Regions from separate parts of the Methylobacterium nigriterrae genome, predicted to be linked through region 3. Evidence: predicted binding sites of a transcription regulator. Region 3 holds the regulator's gene; each other region holds the start of a gene.
The links. Region 3 encodes LexA, which represses DNA repair genes until DNA is damaged. Its sites were predicted from a motif close to TGTTCNNNNTGTGTTCNG; they were not measured.
Positions count from the first base shown of each region.

Region 1: a site for LexA is predicted at 2,315-2,332, ahead of WDW90_RS02150 (PA0069 family radical SAM protein). Genes of this name have one in related genera too.
Region 2: a site for LexA is predicted at 3,552-3,569, ahead of ruvC (crossover junction endodeoxyribonuclease RuvC). Genes of this name have one in related genera too.

Region 1 is NZ_JBAWTG010000002.1:112,032-118,510, reverse strand. Features, by position in the region: gene WDW90_RS02165 (glycosyltransferase) at 1-804, opposite strand, end outside; gene moaB (molybdenum cofactor biosynthesis protein B) at 989-1,546, shown strand; gene WDW90_RS02155 (hypothetical protein) at 1,671-2,192, opposite strand; gene WDW90_RS02150 (PA0069 family radical SAM protein) at 2,373-3,488, shown strand; gene rnhB (ribonuclease HII) at 3,494-4,090, opposite strand; gene WDW90_RS02140 (glycosyltransferase family 4 protein) at 4,175-5,239, opposite strand; gene WDW90_RS02135 (UDP-2,3-diacylglucosamine diphosphatase) at 5,337-6,116, opposite strand.
Region 2 is NZ_JBAWTG010000020.1:81,847-88,325, reverse strand. Features, by position in the region: partial or broken gene WDW90_RS13400 (hypothetical protein) at 1-198, opposite strand, end outside; gene bfr (bacterioferritin) at 375-872, opposite strand; gene WDW90_RS13390 ((2Fe-2S)-binding protein) at 934-1,191, opposite strand; gene ruvA (Holliday junction branch migration protein RuvA) at 1,471-2,088, opposite strand; gene WDW90_RS13380 (YceI family protein) at 2,289-2,915, shown strand; gene ruvC (crossover junction endodeoxyribonuclease RuvC) at 2,922-3,488, opposite strand; gene WDW90_RS13370 (nucleotide disphospho-sugar-binding domain-containing protein) at 3,713-4,999, shown strand; gene WDW90_RS13365 (TadE/TadG family type IV pilus assembly protein) at 5,016-6,317, opposite strand; gene WDW90_RS13360 (TadE/TadG family type IV pilus assembly protein) at 6,344-6,479, opposite strand, start outside.
Region 3 is NZ_JBAWTG010000008.1:6,659-13,137, reverse strand. Features, by position in the region: gene WDW90_RS07090 (SUMF1/EgtB/PvdO family nonheme iron enzyme) at 1-675, opposite strand, end outside; gene WDW90_RS07085 (DUF4399 domain-containing protein) at 1,056-1,943, shown strand; gene WDW90_RS07080 (hypothetical protein) at 2,047-2,337, opposite strand; gene lexA (transcriptional repressor LexA) at 2,634-3,362, shown strand; gene WDW90_RS07070 (ComEC/Rec2 family competence protein) at 3,356-5,629, opposite strand; gene gltX (glutamate--tRNA ligase) at 5,789-6,479, shown strand, end outside.

The sequences.
Region 1 (6,479 bases), on a different contig from region 3:
AGCGGGCGGCGACTCGTCGGCGAGCGCGCGGTGCGTCAGCCGATGCCCGGCCAGGGCGAGCGCCTCGGCGAGCCGGCGCTGCGCGATGCCGGCGCCGCCCTGATATCCCGAGCCCGTCAGCGAGACGATGGACAGGCCGGGCTCGCGCGGCAGGTCCGCCTCCGGCCGGCGCTGGAGCAGAACCGGCCGGCCGATCCGCGCCAGGGGAGCGCCGGCGTGGGAAAGGCGCAGCCACGCCGCGCTCGCGGATTCGGCGGGCGCCGGATCCGCACCCGCAGCGGCGAGCGCGCGGCGCGCGAACAGGACCTCGCCGCCCGTGAAGGGGATGCCGGCCCCGGTCTCCTCGCCCGCAAGGGAGGGCACGTCGAGGCCGGCCACGGTCCGGTCGAACAGGACGCGCAGGCCCGCCACCGCCGCCGCACCCGTCAGCGCCGCTTCGAGGCACAGCGCCGTCAGCGCGCCCGGCGCCAGCAGGTCGCCGGAACGCAGGAACAGGACGTGGTCGGTCGCGGGGTCGGCCAGCGCGGCGCCGATGGCCGCCTCGGCCGCTGCGGCCGGCACCACCTCGTGCCGGACCGGCGCGTAATCCTGCGCGAGCACGGACGCGATGGTGTCCGGCAGGTCCGGATTGTCCGCGCGCGCGAAGGTCAAGACCCGCACCCGCGGCCACGGGCGCCCATCCGGCAGCGCCTCGGGCCGGGCGGGCCCGTCGCGCCGGCCCGGCCAGTCCGCGACGCCGTGCGGCGGAACGGGCCGGGCGGGCGGCGCGCCGTCTTCCGGGAACTCGTCGGGCGGGCGCGTCAAGGCTGGGGCGGGACCGGGGGGCGAGATCGGGGGCGATGTCGCCTGAATCCTGCACGCGAGATGTGAAGAAGCCCTTCAGGTCTCGACACCGGCTCGCGCCCGATTATCTCGGGCGGCAGTCTCCCGTTGCGGGCGACCGGCCCGGAGCGGGCCGGATTCCCGCCCGAGACCCGCCGAGGACCCCATGCCCGCCCCCGACACCGCCCGCAGCTTCATCCCGCTCTCGATCGCCGTGCTGACAGTCTCGGACACGCGGCGGCCGGAGGACGACCGCTCGGGGGACACGCTCGCGCAGCGCCTCACGGAAGCCGGACACCGCCTCGCCGCCCGCGCCATCGTGCCGGACGAGGTCGCTTCCATCCGGGGCCAGGTCGAGGCGTGGACGCGCGATCCGGGCATCGACGTCGTGATCACCACGGGCGGCACCGGCTTCACCGGGCGCGACGTGACGCCGGAGGCCCTGGAGCCCCTGTTCGAGAAGCGCATGGACGGCTTCTCGGCGGTGTTCCACCGCCTCTCCTACGACAAGATCGGCACCTCGACGCTGCAGTCGCGCGCCACCGCCGGGGTTGCCGGGGCCACCTACATCTTCGTGCTGCCGGGCTCGCCCGGCGCCTGCCGGGACGCCTGGGACGGGATCCTCGCCCAGCAGCTCGACTACCGGCACCGGCCCTGCAACTTCGTCGAGATCATGCCCCGCCTCGACGAGCACCTGCGCCGGGGCGCATCTTCGAGCGCCTGATCGCCGGCCCGGCCGGTCGGACCGGGCCCGTGCCGCCCCGCGAGCGGATGGGAAACCCCTGGCGTTTCGGAGAACGACCGCCTGCCGCGAGGCGTGAGCCGCCGAGCCCGCACGGGCGCGCGGCTCAGGCGCGCTCCAGCCGGGCGATCAGCTGGCGGGGCTTCAGGCGCGGCGAGAAGGTCGGGCCGGCGACGAGCCGGTCGCGCCGCACGAGGTCGCCGGCCCGGGCCGCGCGCACGCCGATCACGCTCTCTCCGCGCGTGGCGATGCGGTGGGGCAGGCCCGCGTGGGGCCGGCGCAGGCGCGCCAGGGCGACGTCCGGCCGGGCCGTGTTCACGAACCGGTCGAGGGTGCGGATCCAGCCCTCGGCCGGCACGTCGCCGGCCTCGAGGCACAGAACCCAGTCGCGCCGCGCGGCCCTGGCGCCGGCGACCCAGGGGCTGCCGCCCCGCGGCCGCAGGACGAGGGTCGCGCCGGTCGCCTCCGCCACGGTCTCGACCGCCTCGTTGGCGCCGACGACGACGATGATCGCGTCGCCGACCAGCCCGGCCGCCACGCCGGTGACGAGCGCACTCAGGGTGTCGGCGAGGCGGTCGATCGCATCCGGGTCGGCCGGTCGCGCCACGTAGGTCAGAGCGGAGATCATGCGCGCCCATAGACCATTTTCGTGCGCTCGCGACAGCCCGTCGCGCCGCTTCCTCCTGTCCGCCGCCGCGCCGCCCCGCCGAGCGGTGCGGTGCCTGAAATTGAGGCGCTGACGAGGGGATCTGTTCCTGATATGTTCTGGTCCGCGTGTTCGTTGGCTCGTTCGGAGGGGGGATTCGGCATGCCCAGACCGGTTGCCGCCGGCTTTCCCGAATCGCTGCCCCGCCGGCTTGCCACGACGACGACCGACCCGCAGGCGCGGCGCGGGCGCGGCGCCACGGCCAATCCCGACGGGCGCTTCGAGGCGACGCGGCGGGAGGCCTTCGACGACGGCTGGGGCGCGGCGGAGGCGCTTCCGGCGCGCACCGCGGTGACGCCCGAGCGGGCGCGGCGCATCATCACGCGCAACACCTCGCCCGACATCCCGTTCGACCGCTTGATCAACCCCTATCGCGGCTGCGAGCACGGCTGCATCTACTGCTTCGCCCGGCCGAACCACGCCTATCTCGGCCTCTCGCCCGGCCTCGATTTCGAGACGCGGCTCTTCACCAAGCCCGACGCGGCGCGTCTCCTCACGCGCGAGCTCTCGGCCCCGGGCTACGCGCCCCGCACCATCGCGCTCGGCACCGCCACGGACCCCTACCAGCCGATCGAGCGCGAGCACCGCCTGACGCGGAGTCTCCTCGAGGTTCTGGCGCGCTTCCGCCACCCGGTCGGGATCGTCACGAAGTCGAACCTCGTCACGCGCGACCTCGACATCCTGGCCGCGATGGCGGCCGACGGGCTCGTCAAGGTCGCGGTCTCCGTCACCACCCTCGACCCCGTCCTCGCCCGCCGGATGGAGCCGCGGGCGCCGCACCCGCGCAAGCGCCTCGAGGCGATCCGGGCGCTCAGCGCCGCCGGCATCCCCGTCATGGTGATCGTGGCGCCGGTGATCCCCGCCCTGAACGACCACGAGATCGAGGCGATCCTGGCGGAGGCCCGCGCCTGCGGGGCGGGGGAGGCGAACCACGTGCTCCTGCGCCTGCCGCACGAGCTCGACGCGCTCGTCTCGGACTGGTTCGCCGAGCATTACCCGGGGCGCCGGGAGCACGCCTTCGCGCTCGTCCGCCAGGCCCGCGGCGGCCGCGCCTACGACGCGGCCTTCGGGCGCCGCATGGTGGGGCAGGGCGCCTACGCCGAGCTGATCGTGCAGCGCATGCGCCTCGCCAAGGCGCGGCTCGGCTTCGCGCGCGAGCGCGTGACGCTGAACGCCGGCGCCTTCGCGGTGCCGGGGGCGCAGCTCGCCCTGTTCTGAACGGGTCACGCGAAGGCGCGCGTGAAGGTCCGGCGGTGATGCGGGCTCAAGCCCCGCCGGGTCAGGCCGGCGCGGTGGGCGGCGGTGCCGTATCCGACGTTGCGCTCCCAGGCATAGTCCGGGTGGCGGCGGGCGAGTGCCCGCATCAGGTCGTCGCGCAGCGTCTTGGCGACGATCGAGGCGGCGGCGATCTGCGGCACGGCCCGGTCGCCCCCGACCACGGCCCGGCAGGCCTGGCTCAGGCCCGGGACGAGGTCGCGCCCGTCGACCAGCACCGGCGCGTCGAGCCCGAGCTTCAGGACGGCGCGCCGCATGGCGTCGAGAGTGGCGCCCCGCACGTTGAGCCGGTCGACGAGGGCGCGCGAACCCGCCGCCACGGCGACGCGGGCATGGACGCGGATCAGCGGCGCCAGCGCCTCGCGCAGGGGCCGCGCCAGGCGCTTGCTGTCGTCGAGGCGGGCCAGCAGGTCGGCCGGCAGGGCGGCGGGGTCGAACCACACCGCGGCCACCATCACGGGTCCGCACAGGGCGCCGCGGCCGACCTCGTCGCAGCCGATCACGGCGGGATAGCTCGCGGCGCGTGCCGGGTCGAAGGGGGGCATGGGAGATCGGGGCGGGATACGGGACCGGGGCCGCACCCTTCGCAGCTTCCGCGGCCCGCGTCACGGGTGCCCTCGCGCGCCTCCTCAGCCGAGTTCGACGGCGCCGCTCCCACGCGCGCGGGCGCAGCGGCGCGGCGACGGCCCGCGCGCGTGGGCCGCCTCGATATTGGCGTAGAACTGGCGCGCGCTCTCGGCCCAGGTGTGGCGCAGCGCCTCCTCCCGGCAGCGCGCCCGGGGGATCCCGAGCGCCGCGAGCGCCGCCGCGCGCAGGTCGGGATCGAGCACGCCCGCCCCCGTCCCCGCGATCACGTCGAGGGGCCCGGTGACCGGAAAGGCCGCCACCGGCAGGCCGCAGGCCAGAGCCTCGAGCAGCACGATGCCGAACGTGTCGGTGAGGCTCGGGAACACGAAGGCGTCGGCCGCCGCGTAGAGGCGGGCGAGGGCGGCCCCGGTCTGCGTGCCGAGGAAGCGCGCGGCCGGCGCCAGTGCCTCCAGGCGGGCCCGGTCCGGCCCGTCGCCGACGATCACCTTGGTGCCCGGCAGGTCGAGGCCGAGGAAGGCCGCGACGTTCTTCTCCACGGCGAGCCGCCCGACGAACAGGAAGATCGGCCGGGGCAGCCCGTCGAGCGCGTCCGAGGCTTGCGGCCGGAACAGCTCGGTGTCGACGCCGCGGGTCCAGCGCATCAGGTTGGTGAAGCCGCGGCCGGCGAGATCGCGCTCCAGCGAGGGCGTCGACACCATGGTGCCGCTCGCCGCCCCGTGGAAGCGGCGCAGCCAGGCGTAGCTCCAGGATTCCGGCACGGGGGCGCGGGCGGCGAGGTATTCGGGGAAGCGGGTGTGGTAGCTCGTGGTGAAGGGCCGCCCCCGCGACAGGCAGTACCGGCGCGTGGCGTAGCCCACCGTCCCCTCGGTGGCGATATGCACGTAGGTCGGGTCGAGGCGGCCCCAGCTGTCCGCGATCCTGCGCTTCGTCGCGAGCGAGAGCCGGATCTCCGGGTAGCCCGGCAGGGGTACCGAGCGGAAATCCTGGTGGGTCAGGAAGACGGGGTCGAAGCCGAGGCCGCGCCCCGCCGCCGCCATGTGCTCCAGCGAGCGCACCACGCCGTTCACCTGCGGAGCCCAGGCATCGGTGGCGATGAGGAGCCTCATGGGACGAGCCGCCCGCATGACTGGCCGCCGGCCGTGGCCGGACGGCCCGAGGCGCGGGTCCGGGTGGGATGGACGCGCGGGCGCCCGACGGGCGGGATCATGCGACGGCCCGGCGTCCGGCCGGCTCCGGCTCGGCTGCCTGGACGGCAGCCGCCAGCGCCGCCTCGCGGGCGCGCAGCACGCTCGGGTAGTGCAGCACCTCCATGGTGCCGTCGTAATGCTCGACGATCGCCGTGCAGGATTCCACCCAGTCGCCCGTGTTGAGGTAGCGCAGCCCATCGATCTCGCGGCTGGCCGCGTGGTGGATGTGGCCGCAGATGACGCCGTCGGCGCCGACGCGGCGCGCCTCGGCGGCCAGGAATTCCTCGAACTTGCCGATGAAGTTGACGGCGTTCTTCACCTTCAGCTTGGCCCAGGCCGAGAGCGACCAGTAGGCGAGGCCGAGGCGGCGGCGCACGCGGTTGAGGCCCGTGTTCACGAAGAGCGCGAAGGTGTAGGCGCCGTCGCCCAGATAGGCGAGCCACTTGGCGTGGCGCACCACCATGTCGAACTGGTCCCCGTGGATCACGAGGTAGCGCCGTCCGTCCGCCGCCTCGTGAATGCGGCTCTCGGCGATCTCGACGCCCCCGAAGGTCGTGCCGATATAGTCGCGCAGGAACTCGTCGTGGTTGCCCGGCACGTAGATGATCGTCGAGCCCTTGCGGACCTTGCGCAGCAGGTTCTGGACGACGTCGTTGTGTGCCTGCGGCCAGTACCAGCCCGAGCGGAGCTGCCAGCCGTCGACGATGTCGCCGACGAGGTAGATCTCGTCCGCGTCGTAGTCCTTGAGGAAATTCAAGAGCAGACCGGCTTGGCAGCCCTTCGTGCCCAGATGCATGTCGGACAGGAAGAGCGTCCGGACGCGGGTCGCCTTCTCCGTGTCTTCGGCCACGAGCGTCTCCCGGCGGATTCGAGGCCCCGAGCCAAACCGGATTCCGGTATCAGTTTGATGACGCCGCCGGGGAAACCTTGCTGCACTGCCGAAGAGATTGAGCGGATGCGCAGCGGGACGTTGCATCGCACGATAATTTTTTTGACGAGCGGCCAAGTTTTTTGAGTTTTCCTTCCCTCGCCGAGGCAGTCATAATTGTGGCCAAGGAGACCGCCGGGCCGAGCCTGGCGCCGGAAACGGCCAACGGGATCGCCGACGACAGGAAGGAAGGTGTCCATGATACGTCGGAGCGCTTGCAAGCGCGCGCCG
Region 2 (6,479 bases), on a different contig from region 3:
CGCGCGCTGACCCACAAACTCCGACAAAACCAGTGGACGCACCGTCTGGTCGACGTCGTCCGGGCGGCTCTCCGGGCTGAGGAGGGTCTTGGGGGGCGCCTCGGGAGGCGCCTTGGGGGGCGTCTTGGACGAGGGCTTGGACGAGGGCCTGGGCGGAGTCTTGGGCAGGGCTCTGGGCCTGTTCAGGGGCTTGGACATGGGCCCGACCCTCCTACCCCGGGGCGCCGCGGAAGTCTAAGAGCGCCTCGCCAGATTCCCCGCGCCCGGGAGCCTCCTTCCGGCCGCGACGGCGCAGCGGGCGGCTTGCCGGCGCCTTGCGGGCGTCTTGCCGGAAGCCCGACGCGCGGGATCCCCGGCCCGCGCGCCCGCCGCCCTCACTCCACCTCGGGCTCGATCTTCTCCAGCCCGCCGATATGGCGCTGGGCGTAGAGGGGCAGGCCGATCTGCTTGATCAGCTCCAGCTGCGTCTCCAGGAAGTCGATATGGCCTTCCTCGTCGGAGGCGAGGTCCTCGAACAGGAGCTTGGAGACGCGGTCGTTGATCGAGTCGCAGTACTGGGCGGCCTCGAGATAGAGCGCGCGCGCCTCGTTCTCGGCGGCGAGGTCGCACTCGATGATCTCCTGGACGTTCTGGCCGATCCGCAGCGGATCGAGCTCCTGGAGGTTGGGGAAGCCGTCGAGGAAGAGGATGCGGTCGACGAAGCGGTCCGCGTGGTTCATCTCCTCGATCGATTCCTTGCGCCAGAACTTGGCGAGGTCGATGTAGCCCCAGTCGTTCAGCATGCGGAAATGGAGCCAGTACTGGCTCACCGCCGTCAGTTCGCTGCGCAAGCCCCGGTTGAGGTACTCGACAACCTTGACATCACCCTTCATCCGTCCGTCTCCCGTAGGCTCAGGTCAGCCGGAAGGGGACGGCCGGGCGCCTGCCCGCGTCTCAGGCGGCGATCCCCTCCTCCGCTGCCTGGACCTTGACCAGAGAGCAGGTGCTTGCGCAAGCGGCCGTGCAGGAATGAGCCGCCTCGTCGAGCGCCTTCTGCATGATCGAGCGGATGGTGCGGGCGCAGCGGCCGCATTTCGGGCTGCAGCCGAGGCACGCATAGACCTGGGCGGGCGTGCGCGGGCAGGCCGCGCCGCCGTTGAGGCAGGCGCGCACCGCGCCGTCGGACAGGACGTTGCAGGAACAGACGATCATTCGAGGCCGCAACTCGCTCTGGGATCACGCCGCAGGTGGGAGGACGGCCGAACGGGTGTGCCATCCGGCCGATCGGGGGTTCGCGGGAGCGGGGAGCTTCGAGGGGGAAAAGCCCAAGCCCGCCACCGCCTTGCTGGCTAGATTAGAACCTTTGAAAACTGTATTACTTTCAACACGTTAGCTGGACCGGCCGCGGTTGGCAACCCTGGCATCCCAGATTTCGTGCCCACAACAGGATCGCGCGCCCGCGGCCCCGGGCCCGTCCGGTGGCCCCGACGCTCAGCGGGCGAGTTCGCGCAGCCCGAGGCGGATCAGGGTCTTGGCCTCGGCATCGTCGCCGGCCCCCTTGAGGGCGGCCGCGACGGCCGCCGAGGCCTGGACCTGCGGGTAGCCGAGATTGACCAGCGCCGAGACCGCATCCGCCACGGGCCGGGGCGCGGTGCGGTCCTCGACGGCGCCCGCGAGGGCGACGAGGGCCGGGTCGACCGGCGCGAAGACGGGGGCCTTCTCCCTGAGCTCGGCGACGATTCGGGCGGCGAGCCGTGGGCCGACGCCGGGCGCGCGGGCCACGGCCGCCTTGTCGCCCATGGCGATGGCGCTCCCCAGCGCGTCGGGCTCCAGCACCGAGAGCAGGCCGAGGGCGACCTTGCTGCCGACCCCTTGCACGGTCTGGAGCAGGCGGAACCATTCCCGCTCCGGGTCCGAGCGGAATCCGTAGAGGCGGATCATGTCCTCGCGCACGTGGGTCTCGATGGCGAGCTCGGCCGGCTCGCCGGCCTTCGGCAGGCGCTGCAGGGTGCGGGCCGAGCAATGCACCACGTAGCCGACGCCCTGCACGTCGAGGATCACGAAATCCTCGCCGAACGAGTCCACCACCCCCTTGAGCTTGCCGATCATCAGCCCCACCCCACGCGAATACCGTCCCGGCCTGCCTACAGGGCGGGGCGCGCCGGCGCCATGCGCCACAGGCGCCCGCGCTTCATGCGCCACAGGCGCCCGCGCTTGAGGCCGCCCCGCGTTCGTGAGACCAAGGGCCGGCTTCGCCGAGACCCTCCCGCCAGATCATCACGCCACAATCGATTCGGGTGACCCGCACGATGCGCCAGACCGCGCCGATCCTCTCCCTCGCGCTCCTCCTCGCCGGCGCTCCGCTCGCCGCGGCCGAGGATCCGGCCCCACCCGCGCCCTCGGCCGATCCGACCCAGGTGCGTCCCGGCGCCTACGCGCTCGACCCGGCCCACGGCAAGATCACCTGGTCGGTGAGCCATCTCGGCTTCTCGACCTATTACGGGCAGATCACGGACGTGGCCGCCCAGGCCACCCTCGACCCGAAGGACCCGACGCGGTCGCGCCTCTCGGTCACGATCGGCACCGACAGCGTGAACGGGCTCAACGAGCGGCTGAACCAGCACCTGAAATCCCCGGACTTCCTCGACACCGCGAAGTTCCCCAAGGCCATCTTCACGGCGACCTCGGTGGAGCCGACGAGCCCGACCACGGCCCGCGTCAGCGGAGAGCTGACGCTCAAGGGCGTGACGAAGCCGGTCGCCTTCGACGCCACCTTCAACCAGGCCGGGATCAGCCCCGTCGACAGGAAGTACACGGTGGGCTTCGATGGGCGCGCGGTGCTCAAGCGCTCGGATTTCGGCGTCAGCGCCTTCCTGCCGGTGCTCGGCGACGAGGTCTCGCTGCGCCTCGAGGGCGAGTTCAAGGCGGTGGAGTAGCGCGCCTCACGCCTGCCGCGCGAGCGCCGCCGCGATCCGCTCGGCGGCCTTGCCCGTCGCGCCGGCCGGCAGGTGGCTGCGCTTCAGGGCGTGCGCGCCCCGGTGGCTGTTGTGCGTGATGGCGATGGCGAGGGCGTCGGCCGCGTCCGCGAGCCTGAACTCGGCCTTGGGCAGCAGGAACTTCACCATCGCCTGGATCTGGCTCTTCTCGGCATGGCCCGAGCCCGCGACCGTCTTCTTGATGAGGTTGGCCGAGTACTCGAAGACCGGCACGCCGGCGAGCGCCGGCACGAGCAGCGCGACCGCGCGGGCGTGGCCGAGCTTGAGCGTCGCCTGCGCGTCCTTGTTGACGAAGGTCTCCTCCACCGAGACCTCGTCCGGCCGGAACGCCTCGACGATGCGGGTGACGCCCTCGTAGAGCTCGCGCAGGCGCAGCGCGAGCGGCAGCTCTCCGTCCGAGGTGACCACCCCGCAATCGACGTAGGCGAGCCGGGTGCCGGTGGCCGTCACCACGCCCCAGCCGGTGCGGCGCAGGCCCGGATCGATCCCCAGGATGCGGACGGGAGCACTCATCGAACCTGCCACGGGATCTGCCTCGGCTCGCGGCGCGCTCAGCCGCGCCGCCCCCGGAGCGGTAAGCACATAGCGTGAACGGACCGTTTCGCCAAACCGCGGGCGTGCCGAACGGCACATGCGCGGCCTTTGCGGCCGTAACGTGTGGCAGCGACCCTCGAAGATCCCGGCATCGGACCCGACATCGCGGGTGGAAGCGATTCGGACATTGAGGAGATTCCGCGATGAAGATCCTTCTCGCCGCGACGCCGCTCACCGGGCACATCAACCCGCTCCTCGCCCTCGCGCGCCTCGCGGCCGCGCGCGGCGACGAGGTGGTGGTGACGACCTCGGCGGCCTTCGCGCCCCGGGTCGCGGCGGCGGGCTTCCGCTGCGTCGCCTATGCGGACGATTCCTCCGCCGAGTACCGCGAGACCGCGCTGCCGGCCGGCCCCGAGCGCGCCCGGCGCGAGTTCGAGCGCCGCTTCATCGATCCGATCCCGCTCCAGGCGGCGGCGCTGCGCGACCTCGTCGCGCACGAGCGGCCCGACCTGATCGTCGCCGGCACGATGTTCCTCGGAATCCTGCCGCTCCTCCTGTCAGAGGCGCCGCGCCCGCCGGTCGTCGGCTACAACGTCAGCTTCCTGTTCCACGACCGGCCGGACGGGGCGCCGCTCGGGCCCGGCCTGCCGCCGGCCCGCGACGCCGCCGAGCAGGCGCGGCACGCGGCGATCGGGGCGGCGGCCGCGATCGCCTTCACGAACCCGGTGCGCGCCTACGCCGACGCGACGCTCGCGCGCCTCGGCGCCCGGCCGCTGCCGGCCTCGCTGACCCAGTCGATCCTGATCCTGCCCGACGCCCTGATCCAGCCGACGGTGCGCGAATTCGAGTACGATTACGGGCCGCTGCCCGAGCGCTTGCGCTTCGTCGGCGCCCTGCCGCTGCCCGCCGCGGAGGTGCCGCTGCCGGACTGGTGGGGCGAGCTCGACGGGAGGCGCCGCGTCGTCCTCGTCACGCAAGGAACGCTCGCCAACGCGGATCTCGGCGAGCTGATTGAGCCGACGCTCGCCGCGCTCGCCCACCGGGACGACCTCCTCGTCGTCGCGACGACCGGCGGGCGCCCGGTCGAGGCCCTGCGCGGGCCGCTCGCCCCCAACGCGCGGGTCTCGCGCTTCCTGCCCTTCGACGCCCTGATGCCGAAGGTCGACCTGTTCGTCACGAACGGCGGCTACGGCAGCGTCACGCAGGCCCTGGTCGCGGGCGTGCCCATGGTCTCGGCCGGACTGACCGAGGACAAGGCCGAGATCGGCGCGCGCATCGGCTGGTCGGGCGTCGGCCTCAACCTCGCGGCGAACGAGCCCGGGGAGCGGGCGATCCGCGCCGCCGCCGAGGAGGTTCTGGCCGAGCCCCGCTTCGCCGAGCGCGCCGCCGCCCTCGCGGCGGCCTTCGCCCGCCACGACACCGGGCGCGAGATCCTCGGCATCCTCGACGCGGCGCGGGCCGCCGCGCCGGCGCACCCGCACGCGGCGTGAGCCCGGGGGGTAGCCCTCAGTTCGTCAGCCGCACCGAGGCCACCGAGGCGTCGAAGAGCTTCTGCAGCGCCACGCTGATGCTGCCGTCCGTCTCGACGGGAAAGAACAGACCGTCCGTCGCGCAGGCCTGCAGCCGGGGCGCGATGCCGGATTCGAACGGCTTCACCCACTTGTTGTAGAAGGGGTTGTCGTAGAGCGGCAGGTAGGTCGTGTAGATGATCCCGATCCGGATGCCCTTGTCCTTCATGGCCTGGCAGGTCGCCGGATTGATCGGGCTGATAAAGCGGTTGCTGTTGACGAAGCCGCCGCTGCCCGGATCGCTGACGCCGCCGGCATCGACCGGCGTGTCCTGCACCCCGTCGGTCACGAAGAACAGGAAGCGGATCGGTTCCGCCTGCGTCGCGCCGCTCCCGCCCGCCGGAACGACGCCGTTCATCCGGGCGAGCGCCCGCTCGTACGAGGTCTGGTTGGCCGACTTGCTCCTGTAGCCGTAGGCGAGATCGATCAGGCCCGCGTCGGACTTCGTCTGGTCGAGGTTCGTCGTGAGGCTTGAGATCTTCGTCTGGAAGTCGCTGAAGGTCCACATCTCCATCCGATACTGCTGCGGCAGGAGCATCGACGACTTGGCCCTGTCGACGAGGCTCTTCACCGCGTCGCGCAACACGTGGATGCGCAGCTTGATGTTGTATTTCTGGGCGATGTGGTAGTGGTCGTTCAGGTTGTCGCCCGTCACGTTCCCCTGCGCGTCGAACGTGTGCTCGTGGCAGGCGAACGCGCACTTGTCCGACGTCACCTGCTGCATGTTCGAGATGTCCGCGGACGTGGCGGCGAGCCCCATCGAGGGCGAATTGTCGAGCAGAAGGTAGTAGTCGATATACTGCGAGAGATTGCGGGTGCCCGAGGCCGTGCCGCTGATCGCGAGGTCGCGCACGCCCATCAGGCTGCCGAGCGTGGTGCGGACGGTGGCCGTGTAGCTCGCCGTCAGGCCGACCGTGGTGCCGTCGCCGATCGGCGCCGGCACGATCGAGGTCACGGTCACGCCCGGCACCCGGGCAGCGTCGGCCAGGAACTGGGTCTGCACGCTGGCGAGCGCCGTCGCCGAGATCGTGTTCACCTTCTGGCTCGTGACGGCGAGTACGGCCGCGTCGAGCGCCGCGTCGAGCCGCACCTTGGCGGCGTTGCGCCGGCCGTAATCGATCGTGGCGCCGGTGGCGAACAGGAGCGGCACGAGGGCGAGGCCGAAGGTCAGGGCGACCTGCCCCGACCGCTCGCGGACGATCCGGCGGAGCTGGGCGCGAATGCGCGCGAGGGGGGGCATGCCGCGGGTCCGGCACGAGGGGCGGGTCAGGGATTTCGGCACGCGGCGCCTCCCGGCAGGATGATCTCGCCGTCGGCCCGCTCGGCCCAGGCGATCTGCTGGCGGAAGACGAGCGAGGTCGAGCCGAAGATCGCCGCGTAGATCCGCGAGCCGATCACCGGC
Region 3 (6,479 bases):
CATCCGCGTATGGGCGAAGGCCTCTTCCGCCGTGAGGTTGGGCGTGCGCAGTTCCTTGAGCAACTCACCCATGAAGAGGCTCAGGTCTCCGCTTCCGTCCCGCACCACCTTGCCGGGAGGCGCTGCGAGGAGGACGAGGGTTCCCTCGGGTGCATCGACGGGCGCAAGACCCGCGGACGAGGCACGGAAACGGCGCTCGTAAGGATTCGATCGGGCAGCGTCGACGATCGCGATCTTCACCTGGGCGCCACGGCGATTCATCTCCGTGAGCACGGTATCGAGGTTGATGCTGTCGCGGCGCGTCTCGGTCTCCGACCAGATCTGCGCATTGACCGGGAGGAGGTAGCTCTGGCGCCCGACCTGGATCCCGAAGCCGCCGAAATAGAAGAGCGCCGCCGATCCAGCATTGATCTTTGCGTAGAAGGCATCCAGTGCGCTCTGTGCATCCTCCCGCGTCAGGTTCTCGCGCAACTCCACGTCGAAATCATTGCGCCGCAATTCATCGGCAAGGGATCGCGCGTCCTTGCCCACCGTCGGCAGTGGAACATTGGCGTCTGGATAACGGACGTTCGCGATGAGCAGGGCGAACCGCCGTGCCGTGCCCGTGGTTCCCTGCGCGGAAGCCAAGTCGGCGAGCAGCAGGGTGACGGCGATCAACGCCAACCGGACAAGCATGGTCCGGGCTCTCCGAGCCGCAGGACGAACCGTCGCGTCGCGCGCGCCTCGACCGTCGCTCCGAGCGTCGGATTTTCTGGCGGCCGTAGGGCAAAATCTCTTGGACATCAATCCTATCATCGGGGGCGGCCTGAGGATCATCCATCTCACCGAGACCACCGATTCTAACGTGACGAATCGCCGGGCATAGAGCTACGGTAGCCTGTTCGACGGGTATTGGTATTCTGGGTACGCGCCCATCGCCAGTAATTACAACTTTTTGGGTATGGAGATTGCTCTTTTTAGAGGGTCCTACGCCTTTTTTCCGGCTCGGCGTGCGGCCACGGAACGTGCGCCTATTGGCATTTCGCAATGCTATGCTTGGCAGCGGGAGGAATGTGATGGGAGCGTCATCGGGATGGGTCCACCGGTGCTGCGGCCTCGCGGCTCCGCTGCTCCTGATCACCGGAGCGGCCGTCGCGCAGGAGACCAAGGCCGGGCCGACGCCGGCGGCGCCCGGCGCGGCCGTCTATTTCATCGACATCAAGGATGGCGCGGTCCTGCCCCGCAAGGCGATGATTCGATTCGGGCTACGGAACATGGGCGTGGCGCCGGCTGGATCGGACCGCATCAACTCGGGCCACCACCATCTGCTGATCGACGTTGCGATGCCGCCGGTCGACAGGCCGATTCCGAACGACTTCAATCACCTGCATTTCGGAGCCGGCCAGACCGAGGCGGAGATCGACCTGCCGCCCGGCGAGCACACGCTGCAATTGCTGCTGGCCGACAAGGATCATATCCCGCACAACCCGCCCGTCGCCTCGGACGTCGTGAAAGTCCGGGTCGTCGAGGCGCCGGCGGGCGCGGCCGCAGCGGCGGCCCCGACGGTGCGGAGATCATCGCCCCCTGGAGCACGTGTCTATTTCGTGCAGCCTCACAACGGCGCAGTGGTCTCGCGCAAGACAACGATCCGGTTCGGCCTCGTCGGAATGGGCGTGGCGCCAGCGGGCTTCGACAAGGCGAACACCGGCCATCACCATCTGCTGATCGACGCGCCTCTGCGCTCGCCGGATGAACGCATTCCGAATGATTTCAATCATTTGCATTTCGGGCTCGGGCAGACCGAAGCTCAGGTGACGCTCCCGCTCGGCACCCACACGCTCCAACTCGTGCTAGCGGATACCGACCACGTGCCGCACAATCCGCCGATTATGTCCGAGCCGATAAAGGTGCTGGTCACCAAGAGCGGGCGGCGCCCACGCGCGCGGCACGCACGCGGGCGATAGTCTGTCCAAGGTCGCCCGCGGGCATCGTTGTGCGCAACAGCGGCCAGCCTTTGAGCTTGGGTTGCTCCTTCCTCGCTGAAGATCGAACGCGGCCAGATGGCCATCAGAAGGCATCGTAGGCCGAGTTGGTGGTGGCTTGCGTGTGCCGTGTCAGTTCCTGAATGTCGATCCCTGCAGACGCCCTGCCCTGAGGCACAGAAGGCTGCGGCATCAAGGCCAGCCATATGAGCGTCGTAGCGATCGTCAGTGCAACCGCAATCATGCCGAATTTGATCATATAATGCTCCTGATTTCGAACGATGAACGCCGAAGTTCTTGCATCGATGCGAGAGGCTGAACGTGCTCTCAAATCATCGTATGCTTCCACCAAAATCCCGAATGTGATCTTGATCACACTCTTTTACGGGAATTTCTCTGCTTCGAAGCAGGATGCGGCTGCCGAGCGACACGCTGCAGCACTTAGGCCGCGGGGCTATAGCGCTCTTTAAAGGCTCCGTGCCCATGCACGACTTGGCATCACGTTTCGGCGGACCATCGACGGGTCGGAGTATCGGCGCAGGGGCACCGTGAGGTGATGACACCTCCACCACGGCGAACCCTTGCAGAACACTTGTGGAACGTTTAACGTGTTCGCGGTTTGTTTCCGCGAGCGTCGATGCCGGCGCTCGTCTTGAGCGATGAGTCTGCGGAATGCTGACGCGTAAACAGCTGGATCTGCTCCGTTTCATCCAGCAGCGCATGCGGGAAAGCGGCGTACCCCCCTCCTTCGATGAGATGAAGGACGCGCTCGATCTGAAGTCGAAATCCGGCATCCATCGACTGATCACGGCTTTGGAGGAGCGGGGATTCCTCCGGCGCCTGCCCAATCGCGCGCGAGCGATCGAGGTCATCCGGATGCCCGAGAGTCTCTCAGGTGCGAATGCCGGCGCCGGCAACGGCGAGGTTCGCCGATTCACGCCGAGCGTGGTCGAGGGTGGTCGGGCGAAGATTCCGTCCGTCAAGACCCCCATGACGCAGGCGACGGACGAGAACGGTCGCGCCATGACGATCCCGGTGATGGGCCGCATCGCGGCGGGCACGCCGATCTCGGCAATTCAGAACCAGAGCCACTCCATCACGATGTCGCCCGACTTCCTGGCAGGCGGCGAGCACTATGCTCTCGAAGTCCGCGGCGACTCGATGATCGAGGCCGGGATCCTGGACGGCGATCTCGTGGTGATCCGCAAGCAGGATACGGCGAACACGGGCGACATCATCGTGGCCCTGATCGACGATGAGGAGGCGACCTTGAAGCGTCTTCGGCGACGCGGCTCGTCGATTGCGCTGGAGGCGGCCAACCCGGCTTACGAGACGCGTGTCCTCGGTCCGGACCGCGTTCAAATCCAAGGTCGGCTTGTGAGTCTCGTCCGGCGCTACTGAACGGTTTCGGGGCGGTTGTCGGTACTTGCATCCGCCTCGTCAGGATCCTCCGCTTGTCGACTGGGCGACTTGGTTAGCCTGAGCTGAACGGACGCCTTCTGTTCGAGACCTGTCCGGTGACCGGAGCGCCATGGCAGCGATGCGTTCGCCGGCCTCGCATGGGAGATGATTGGGCCGCTCGCGGTGAAGCGGATCGCAGTGGCCCCGAAGCGTTCGAGATAGGCCCTGTCGATCACGAGGCTGGCAGCACAGGCCGCCGGCGCCGTTCGGGTCGTGATCAGGATGTCGGCGCGGGCGCAGTCTTCCGGGAAACCGCGCTTGTCCCGCAGCCATGCGACCTGTCGGCCGTCGGCCGTCCGTCTCGTACACCCGAGTCGATCGCAGGATTCGCCTCGCGCCAAATCGTCCGGCTTGCGGGCGTCGCCATCGGCCTTCAACCATTGTTCCAGAACAAACGGTGGGGGTCGGCCGAGGACGACAAGGCGTCCCGAGCGGTCCCGGACGGCCGCGCCGCTCCCGTCGCGGTCGATGAAGATATCGAAGCGTTGTGGACTTGCGGCGAAGCCCAGTCCGATCATTACCGGGAGCACAGCAAGCCAGCGCAATCGAGAGACCGGCAGGGTCGCCAGCAAGAGGCCGGCGGCGAGAAGCGCCATGGCACCCGTACCGAAAGCGGGCACCACCAAGTTGGCTTGACCGAAACCGCCGATCCAGGTCGAGATCGACAGCATGCCGCGCACGGCGAGCCCCATCAGCCACCACACCGGCTGATCGAGCGCGAGGGGATAGGCGAGGATGCCGATCACGGCGGCGGGCATGACGGCGAGCGACACGAGCGGCAGCGTGAGTGCATTGCCCACCAGGCCAAAGGGCTGGATCGTCTGGAAGTGATACGTCGCGAAGGGAGCCGTCGCGATCTGCGCGACAAGCGTGGTGAGCAGCGTACCCACCACGGCGGACGCCACAACGGCGATGGCTCGGCCGATCGCTCCGGCACCCTCCCGCCGGAACAGGCGCCCATCGAGCCAGCGCGAGCAGGCAATCAGGCCGGCGACGGCGCCGAACGACATCTGGAAGCTTGGTCCGAGCAAGCCCTCCGGCTCGCGCGCCAGGGCCACGATTGCCGCGAGTGCGAGATTGCGCATGCTGAGCGCTGGCCTGTCGACCAGGATCGCTCCGAGCATGATCAAGGTCATGATCAGTGACCGCTCGGCGGCGATATCCCAACCGGAAAAGGCGCAGTAGGCGGTCACCCCGACCATTGCGAAGCCGGCGGCGATCTTCTTGATCGGCAGACGGAGGGCTAGGATCGGAACCAGGGCGAGAATGGCTCGCACAAACCAGAACACGACGCCAGCCGCCAGAACCATGTGCAGCCCAGATATCGACACGACATGATAGATCCCGGCCGTCCGCAGGATATCATTCGTCTCCTGCGTGATCAGGCCGCGCTTGCCGGTGACGAGCGCCGCGGCCACGGCCCCGGCCTGGCCGCCGTTGGCGTCGGTGATGCGTCGGGTCAGGGCGTTGCGCGCGTCGTCGATCGTGGCCGCCGCTCGAAGCCCGAGCGGCACCGGCCCCGGTGGTGGCCGAACCTCGATCTTGCCCGTCAGCGAGCCCACGGCGCCGATTCCGCGAAAGTAGGCGTCTCGGGCGAAATCGTAGCCGCCGGGGCGCGCGGCCTCAGGCGGTGGCAGCAGGCGCGCCGTTGCGGCGATGAAATCGCCCGGCTTGAGGGCTTGTGCCTGGCGATACGACACCCGGACTCGGGTCGGCTTGGCTTGCTCAGAGAGGGTGCCGATGGTGGCAACACGGATGATGAGACGCGCGCCTGCGTCGCGCTCGTCGAGCGCTTCGATGAAACCGCTCAGTGGCGCGATGGTGGTGCGCGCGAGGACCGGCGCCGCCACCGTGGTGACTCGCCAGGCACCGTCGGCAAAGCCCAGGAAGGCGGCACAGAATCCGAGCATGATCGCGCGCGCGAGCGGCTGCGCGCCGAGAACGACAATCGCCGCGAGGCAAGCAGCGGCCGCGACGAGGGGGGCGGCGATGGAGGGTTCGCCGTCGGTCGCGGTGAAGAAAAGGAGGATTCCACCGCCGAAAGCGACCGCGAGCCAGGGGAAGAGGCGTCGCTGCTCGGCCTCCCGGGCCAGTTCGAGCCCTGTAAAATCCCGCAGTGCGGGAAGCCATTCGGCCGGCGCGGGCAGCCGGACGGGCGACGGAGCGACCAGAGCTCGTCCGACAGGCGTTGCGCCTCCCTCGCTCATCGGTGTTCGATCGTCCTTACGCGCGCCGGCCGAACCGGCCGGCCATTACGACGATTCCTTAACGCATCCGCGCGCGCATGCTACAGGCGCGCGACCGGGCCGGCCGATCCGCCCCCGTTCCATTCATGCGTCCGCCCACTCGAACATCTAACTGGATCGATGTCGTCAGCCGTCGTCACGCGCTTCGCGCCCTCCCCCACCGGCTACCTCCATATCGGCGGTGCCCGCACCGCCCTGTTCAACTGGCTCTATGCGCGCCGGTTCGGCGGCCGCATGCTGCTGCGGATCGAGGACACGGACCGCGAGCGGTCGACACAGGGAGCGATCGACGCCATCCTCGATGGGATGCGCTGGCTCGGCCTCGATTGGGACGGCGACGTCATCTACCAGTATGCCCGCGCGGCCCGGCACCGGGAAGTAGCCGAGAGCCTGCTCGCCTCGGGCAACGCCTATCACTGCTACGCAACGCCCGAGGAACTGGCCGCGATGCGCGAGGCCGCCCGCGCCGAGGGACGACCGATGCGCTACGATGGGCGCTGGCGCGACCGCGATCTCGCGGAGGCGCCGGCCGGCATCAAGCCGGTCATCCGCCTGCGGGCTCCGACGGATGGCGAGACCGTCGTCGATGATGGCGTGCAGGGCCGCGTCACCTGGCAGAATCGCGACCTCGACGACCTCGTCCTGCTGCGCTCGGATGGCAACCCGACCTACATGCTGGCAGTCGTCGTCGACGACCACGACATGGGCGTCACCCACGTGATCCGCGGCGACGACCATCTGACGAACGCCGCCCGACAGAGCCAGATCTATCAGGCCCTCGGCTGGGACGTGCCGACCATGGCGCATATCC